Regions from separate parts of the Streptomyces sp. NBC_00250 genome, predicted to be linked through region 1. Evidence: riboswitches for the same ligand, from Rfam matches in the RefSeq annotation. Region 1 holds a riboswitch; the other holds the start of a gene.
What was found. A riboswitch is a leader RNA that binds a small molecule or an ion and turns the genes downstream of it on or off. The one in region 1 is predicted to bind cobalamin.

Region 1 (3,632 bases):
GACGGTCCGGCCGGGACGAAGCCGCCGTTCAGGGCGTGCACCGCGTGGGTGAGCTCGTCGGTGGTGGCGGCCAGGCGCGGCACGACCTGCTCGCAGGCGAAGCGCAGCACGGCGTGCACCTCGGAGCCGTACGCGGCCGCCACGGCCGAGATCGCGTCCACGGACCAGCCCGCCGCCTCCATGCCCTCGACCAGCTCGCGGGCCTTCGCCTCCGCCTCGTCGGCGGTCGTGCGGGTCGCTGCCGACTCGTCGAGACCGAGGGCCTCGCGCAGACCGGGCAGCGCCTGCGTGCCGCCCCAGATCTGGCGGGCGCGCAGGATGGAGAGGACCAGGTTGACCCGGGCCTCACCCTCCGGGGCTCCGCCGAGGACGTGCAGACCGTCGCGGATCTGGGCGTCCTTGACCTCGCACAGCCAGCCGTCGACGTGCAGCAGGAAGTCGTCGAAGCCGTCGTCCTCGGGACGCTGCTCCAGGCCCAGGTCGTGGTCGAGCTTGGCGGCCTGGATGAGCGTCCAGATCTGGGCGCGGATCGCGGGCAGCTTCGCCGGGTCCATGGAGGAGATCTGCGCGTACTCGTCGAGCAGCTGCTCCAGGCGCGCGATGTCGCCGTACGAGTCGGCGCGGGCCATCGGCGGCACCAGGTGGTCTACGAGCGTGGCGTGCACGCGGCGCTTGGCCTGGGTGCCCTCGCCCGGGTCGTTGACCAGGAACGGGTAGATCAGCGGGATGTCGCCGAGGGCCGCGTCGGGGCCGCAGGCGGCGGACAGACCGGCGTTCTTGCCGGGCAGCCACTCCAGGTTGCCGTGCTTGCCCAGGTGGACCATGGCGTCGGCGCCGAAGCCGCCGTCCTCGGCGCGGGCGGCGATCCAGCGGTAGGCGGCCAGGTAGTGGTGGGACGGCGGGAGATCGGGGTCGTGGTAGATCGCGATCGGGTTCTCGCCGAAGCCGCGCGGCGGCTGGATGAGGATCAGCAGGTTCCCGCGGCGCAGGGCCGCGAGGACGATGTCGCCCTCCGGGTTGCGCGACCGGTCCAGGAACATCTCGCCGGGCGCCGGGCCCCAGTGCTCCTCGACGTGGGTGCGCAGCTCCTCGGGGAGCGTCGCGTACCAGCGCTTGTAGTCGGCGGCCGGGATGCGGACCGGGTTCTTGGCGAGCTGCTCCTCGGTCAGCCAGTCCTGGTCGTGGCCGCCGGCCTCGATGAGGGCGTAGATCAGCTCGTCGCCGTCGCCGGAGACGAGGCCGGGAAGGTCGGCCTCGGGGCCGAAGTCGTACCCCTCGGCGATCAGTCGGCGCAGGAGCGAGACGGCGGAGGCGGGGGTGTCCAGGCCGACGGCGTTGCCGATGCGGGAGTGCTTCGTCGGGTACGCGGAGAGGACGAGCGCCAGCTTCTTCTCGGCGTTCGGGATGTGCCGGAGCCGGGCGTGCCGGACGGCGATCCCGGCGACGCGGGCCGCGCGTTCGGCGTCGGCGACGTACGCGGGCAGACCGTCCTCGTCGATCTCCTTGAAGGAGAACGGGACGGTGATGAGCCGGCCGTCGAACTCGGGCACGGCGACCTGGCTGGCGGCGTCCAGCGGGGAGAGACCCTCGTCGTTCTCCTCCCAGGCGGCGCGCGAGCCGGTCAGGCAGAGAGCCTGCAGGATCGGCACGTCGAGCGCGGCGAGCGCGCCCGCGTCCCAGGCCTCCTCGTCGCCGCCGGCCTGTGCCTCGGCGGGCTTGGTGCCGCCCGCCGCGAGGACGGTGGTGACGATCGCGTCGGCGGTGCGGAGGCGGTCGAGCAGCTCCGGCTCGGGGGCGCGCAGGGACGCCACGTACAGCGGGAGTGCCTGGGCGCCGGCGTCCTCGATCGCCCGGCACAGCGAGTCGACGAAGGCGGTGTTCCCGCTCATGTGGTGGGCGCGGTAGTAGAGCACCGCGATCGTCGGGCCGTCGGTCGTCCGGGGGGTGCGCTCCAGCGGGCCCCAGGTGGGGGCGGCCGCCGGGGACTCGAAGCCGTGACCGGTGAGCAGGACAGTGTCGGAGAGGAAGCGGGCCAGCTGCTCCAGGTTCGCGGGGCCGCCGTGCGCGAGGTAGGCGTGCGCCTCGGTGGCGACGCCGACGGGGACGGTGGACGCCTCCATCAGCTGCGCGTCGGGGGCCTGTTCGCCGCTGAGGACCACCACCGGCTTTCCGGCGGCGCGAACCGCGTCGAGGCCCTCCTCCCAGGAGCGGAGGCCGCCGAGGAGCCGTACGACGACCAGCTCGGCCTCGGCCAGCAGGCCGGTCAGTTCGGCGAGGGGCAGGCGGGCGGGGTTGGCGAAGCGGTACTCCACCGGGCCGCCGGCCGCGCGGGCGCTGAGCAGGTCGGTGTCGGAGTGCGACAGCAGCAGAAGCATGGCGAGCGCAGGCCTTCCTCGGGGTTGTCCGCGCCCCGGGTGGTCGTATGGGTTGGGCCTCCCCTTGCTCGAGCAAGCCGAGAGCTTGGGGAAGGGAGTTCCTGACTCACCGTCCCGGGAGCGCGCAGACGCACAGCCCGGGTCGGCTCACAGTGGCGGGACCGCGCCGGATTCTCACCGGGCTTCCTCCCCGGGGTCCTGGGACCCCATGCCGTCTGCATAGTAGATCGTGCGGTCGACGGGCCGGGCCGGGTGACGGAGTCGGCCGGATCACACTGCGGATCACACGGCGGGCGGGATCGTGCGCCGGGCCCGCTGCCGGCCCCGGACCGACCGGCCTCCGCCGCCGCGTCGGCTGCCGCGTCGGCCGGATCGCGCCCGGTGGCCGCCCGGTGGCCCGTCGGTATGCTCGCCGCCATGCCGCCCACCCCGCCCCCGACGCCCGACCCGGGCGAACCTCGCATACGGGACCGTGGCGACGCGTGCCCCGGGGCGCTGCGCCTGCACTCCGCCGACGACGGCCGCCTCGCCCGACTCCGCCTGCCCGGAGGCCGCCTGACGTCCCGTCAGGTCGAGCTCCTGGCGGACGCGGCGGAGACTCTGGGCGACGGACGGCTCAGCATCACCTCGCGTGGCAACGCCGAGCTGCGCGGCCTCTCCGAGGACTGCGGGGCCGAGCTGGCGGCGCTCCTCGCCGAGGCGGGCCTGCTGCCCTCCCCCACGCACGAGCGCGTCCGCAACATCGTCGCCTCCCCGGCCGCCGGGCTCGACGGACTCGGCACCTCCGACGTGCAGTTGTGGGCCCGCGAGCTGGACGCGCTGCTGTGCGCCGCGCCCTGGGCGGCGGCGCTTTCCGGCCGATTCCTCTTCGTCCTCGACGACGGACGCGGTGACGTGGCCGGGCTCGGCGGGGATGTGACCTTGGTCGCAGTGACGTCCGGAGCGGCGGAACTGCACGTCGGCGGTCGAGCCGTCCGGCTCTCCGGCTCCGACGCGCCCGCCGCGGCCCTGGCGGTGGCGGGCGGGTTCCTCGCCACGGCGCGGAAGGCCGGAACCGGGGCCTGGCGGGTCCGGGAACTCCCGGAGGGGTACGAGGTGGACATGGCGGAGTCGGGGGTGACGGCGGAGCCCGTCCACGCACCCGTACTCCCCCACGGCTCACCCCCTTCCCCCGGCGTCCTGGGCCCCACCGCCCTCTCCGTGCTCGCGCCCCTCGGCCGTCTCACCGCCGCCCAGCTCCGGGCGCTGCTGCCCGCC
Region 2 (3,632 bases), 3.4 Mb from region 1:
GAGCGCCACGTCCACCACCGGCGCCGGCACCCCGGCCCGTACGAGCCGGGGCAGGACGTCCGACACCGGCGTCGTGAACGCGAACAACAGCACCCCGAGCGACGCGGAAGCGGTCCGCAGGAGCAGCTCGCCCGCCTGCACCGGACCGCCCGGCGCGAGGGCCACGAGCCCCCGGGGGCCGCCCACCTCGAAGAGCAGCGGAATCGCGCCCGTGACACAGAACCCGAGAGGGATCCGGAACGCCCGCCACAGCGCCCGGCCCGGCACACCGGCCGGCCCGAGCAGCACCGTGAGCGTGGCCGTCGCCACGAGAACAGCACCCGGCCACGGCGGCAGACCCACCGCGCACAACGTCAGACCGAAGCCGAGAAGCGCCTTCTCGGCGGGATGACGGCGGCGCCAGCGACTGCTGTGCGCCGCCGCGTCGATCGGCAACATCGGCGGCTACGCGTCCTGTCCGCCGGCGGACACGGCACCCGACACGGAACCCGGGCCGTTGCCGTTCTCCGGCGCCTTGGTCACAGCGGCGTCGGCCGCCTGAGCAGCGTCATCCGCCCGTGTCGTGCCGGCCGTCCCGGCAGCCTCCGCCTGGGCCGCCCCCTGCCGACGGCCGCGCCGCAGACCGAAGTAGTACGCCAGGACACCGGCACCGAGGGCCGCCTGCAGGGCGAACAGCGCCGACTCGATCTCTCCGGACGGCGGTTCGTACAGCGGACTGAACCACGGTTCGTAGTCCGGCTGGAGCTCCGTGATCGCCGTCTCCGCCTCCGCGTCCGCCCCGGTGAAGGGCTCCTCCTTGTGGTCCCCGAGCCCCAGCACGAGCGGCAGGACCGCCAGCGCCGCGACGACGAGCAGCAGCAGGGCGTTGATCTTCGCGTTCCGGCTCATCGCGCGGCCGCCTCCTCGCGTCGGTCCGTCCTGCGCCCGGCGAGGACGCCGAGCCGGATCAGGTCGCCCTTGCTCGACTGCGTGAGCAGCCGCATCACGAGCACCGTGAGCAGGCCCTCGCTCACCGCCAGCGGAATCTGGGTCACGGCGAAGATCCCGCCGAACTTGGCCAGGGCGCCGGGTATCCCGCTGCCCGGGTCGGGGAAGGCGAGCGCCAGCTGGACGCTGGTCACGCAGTACGTGGACAGGTCGGCGACGAACGCACCGAAGAAGACGGCCACCATCAGGGGCGTACCGAACCGGCGGAGCAGTACGTACGTCCCGTACCCCGCCCAGGGCCCGACGATCGCCATCGAGAAGGCGTTCGCGCCGAGCGTGGTCAGTCCGCCGTGGGCGAGCAGCAGGGCCTGGAAGAGCAGGGTGATCGTCCCCAGGACCGCCATGATCGGCGGCCGGAAGAGGATCGCGCCCAGACCCGTACCGGTCGGGTGTGAGCAACTACCGGTGACAGAAGGCAACTTGAGTGCCGACAGAACGAAAGTGAAGGCGCCCGAGGCGCCGAGCAACAGGGTGGACTCGGGATTCGACCGCACCTCGCGGGTCAGCGCGCGAACCCCGTGGACGACGAACGGCGCGGACGCGACGCCCCAGGCGGCGGCGTGCACAGGGGGCAGATACCCCTCGGCTATATGCATGGTTGGGAGACCCTCTCCAGCACCTCGTGGATGGACAACGCACCCTGGCCGGTCTCCTGGCTGACGGTCATGCCGGTCCGACTCCGCCTTCCCACACCACGACGATTCCCCGTCGTGGTCCAGTGGCTTCCCCGCGGGTGTTTCCCGCAGGGGTGGAGCCGGACCTCCCGATCACAGTGGCGAGGGCCGCACCGGTACTGCACCGGTTTCCCGTACACCAAGGCCCTGCGACATTAGTGCGTTGACCAGGTACATCACAACACGGTCGCCACCCGGTGCGGCCCCTCGCTCACTGCGCGCAGTCACTCCTTGCGATAGGCGTACGCCTCCGAGGCCGCCGCCGCCACCGCGTCGAGGTCCCCGCCCGCGCTCGCCGTGACCAGCGCGGCGACCGCGCCCTCGACGAACGGCGCGTCCACCAGGCGCGCGCCCTCGGGCAGTTCGTCGCCCTCGGCGAGGAGCGCCTTCACGGTGAGCACCGCGCTCCCCAGATCGACCAGGATCGCCACTCCGACGCCCCGGTCGACGCCCTTCGCCGCCTCCGCGATCAGCTCGGAGCTCGTCCCCAGCCCACCGTCCGGCGTCCCGCCGGCCGGGAGGACCGGCGCCAGGTCACCGCCGCCGGCGAGCCCACGGGCCAGCTCGGCCACCGCCGCGGCGACGGCGGCGCTGTGCGAGACGAGCACGATGCCGACGGAACCCGCGCCGGTCCCGCCACTCATGACGCCCCCTCGGTACGCGCGGTCCCCGCCCCCGCGGTCTCTTCCAGGGCGGCGAACAGCAGCGCCGAGGACGTGGCCCCCGGATCCTGGTGCCCCACCGACCGCTCGCCCAGATAGCTGGCCCTGCCCTTGCGAGCCCGCAGGGGTACGGTCGCGAGGGCGCCCTCCTCGGCGGCGGCACGGGCCGCGCCGAACGAGCCCCGCAGGCCCTCCACGGCCGGAACGAGCGCGTCCAGCATCGTCTTGTCGCCCACCTGCGCGCCGCCCAGCTGGGACACGGCGGCCACACCCGAGCCCAGGGCCTCCGCCAACTGGAGCCGGGTGATGCGCTCCTCGTCGCCCAGCGTCTTGCCGGTACGGCGCAGCAGCGTGCCGTACAGCGGCCCCGACGCGCCGCCCACGGTGGAGATCAGCTGCCGGCCGGCGGTGACGAGCACCGCGCCCGGCGTCGCGGGCGGCTCCTTGGCCAGGGTCTCGGTCACGGCGGCGAACCCGCGCCTGAGGTTGGTGCCGTGGTCGGCGTCGCCGATCGCCGAGTCCAGCTCGGTGAGCCGGTCCGCCTCCCGGTCGACGGCCTCGGCCACCGCGGCCAGCCACCGCACCAGGAAGTCCGCGCCGAAGTCCACGGTGGAGGTCTCCGTCATGTCGCTGTCCTCTCCCATCCCTCGTCTCACCGGCCCCAGCGCAGCGCGGGCGTCTGCACGGGCGCGTCCCAGAGGCGAAGGAGCTCCTCGTCCACCTCGCACAGGGTCACCGAGCAGCCGGCCATGTCGAGTGAGGTCACATAGTTGCCGACGAGGGTCCGGGCCACGGGCACACCCCGCTCGCCGAGGACGCGTTGCACCTCCGCGTTGAAGCCGTACAGCTCCAGGAGCGGGGTGGCGCCCATCCCGTTCACCAGGGCGATGACAGGGCCCGACGGGCGGAGGTCCTCGACGACGGCGTCGACGGCGAAGTCCGCGATCTCCCGGGAGGTCATCATCGGCCGGCGCTCGCGCCCCGGTTCGCCGTGGATGCCGATGCCCAGCTCCAGTTCGCCCTCCGGGAGGTCGAAGGTGGGGCTGCCCTTGGCGGGGGTGGTGCACGCGCTCAGCGCGACGCCGAAGGACCGGGAGCGCTCGTTGACCCGGCGGGCGATCGCCTCCACGCGCTCAAGGGGTGCGCCCTCCTCGGCGGCTGCGCCCGCGATCTTCTCCACGAAGAGCGTGCCGCCGGTCCCGCGGCGGCCCGCCGTGTACAGGCTGTCCTTGACGGCGACGTCGTCGTCGACCAGCACCTTGGCGACCTGGATGCCCTCGTCCTCGGCGAGTTCGGCGGCCATCTCGAA

Region 2: linked by a shared signal. The riboswitch ahead of OG259_RS37165 (energy-coupling factor ABC transporter permease) and the one ahead of cobN (cobaltochelatase subunit CobN) in region 1 are both predicted to bind cobalamin.

What each region holds. Positions count from the first base shown of each region.
Region 1 covers NZ_CP108088.1:4,870,571-4,874,202, reverse strand. The annotation lists gene cobN (cobaltochelatase subunit CobN) at 1-2,375, opposite strand, end outside; cobalamin riboswitch at 2,448-2,599, opposite strand; gene OG259_RS22060 (cobalamin biosynthesis protein CobG) at 2,781-3,632, shown strand, end outside.
Region 2 covers NZ_CP108088.1:8,226,851-8,230,482, forward strand. The annotation lists gene cbiQ (cobalt ECF transporter T component CbiQ) at 1-438, opposite strand, end outside; gene OG259_RS37160 (energy-coupling factor ABC transporter substrate-binding protein) at 445-888, opposite strand; gene OG259_RS37165 (energy-coupling factor ABC transporter permease) at 885-1,583, opposite strand; cobalamin riboswitch at 1,613-1,847, opposite strand; gene OG259_RS37170 (PTS-dependent dihydroxyacetone kinase phosphotransferase subunit DhaM) at 1,886-2,305, opposite strand; gene dhaL (dihydroxyacetone kinase subunit DhaL) at 2,302-2,949, opposite strand; gene dhaK (dihydroxyacetone kinase subunit DhaK) at 2,976-3,632, opposite strand, start outside.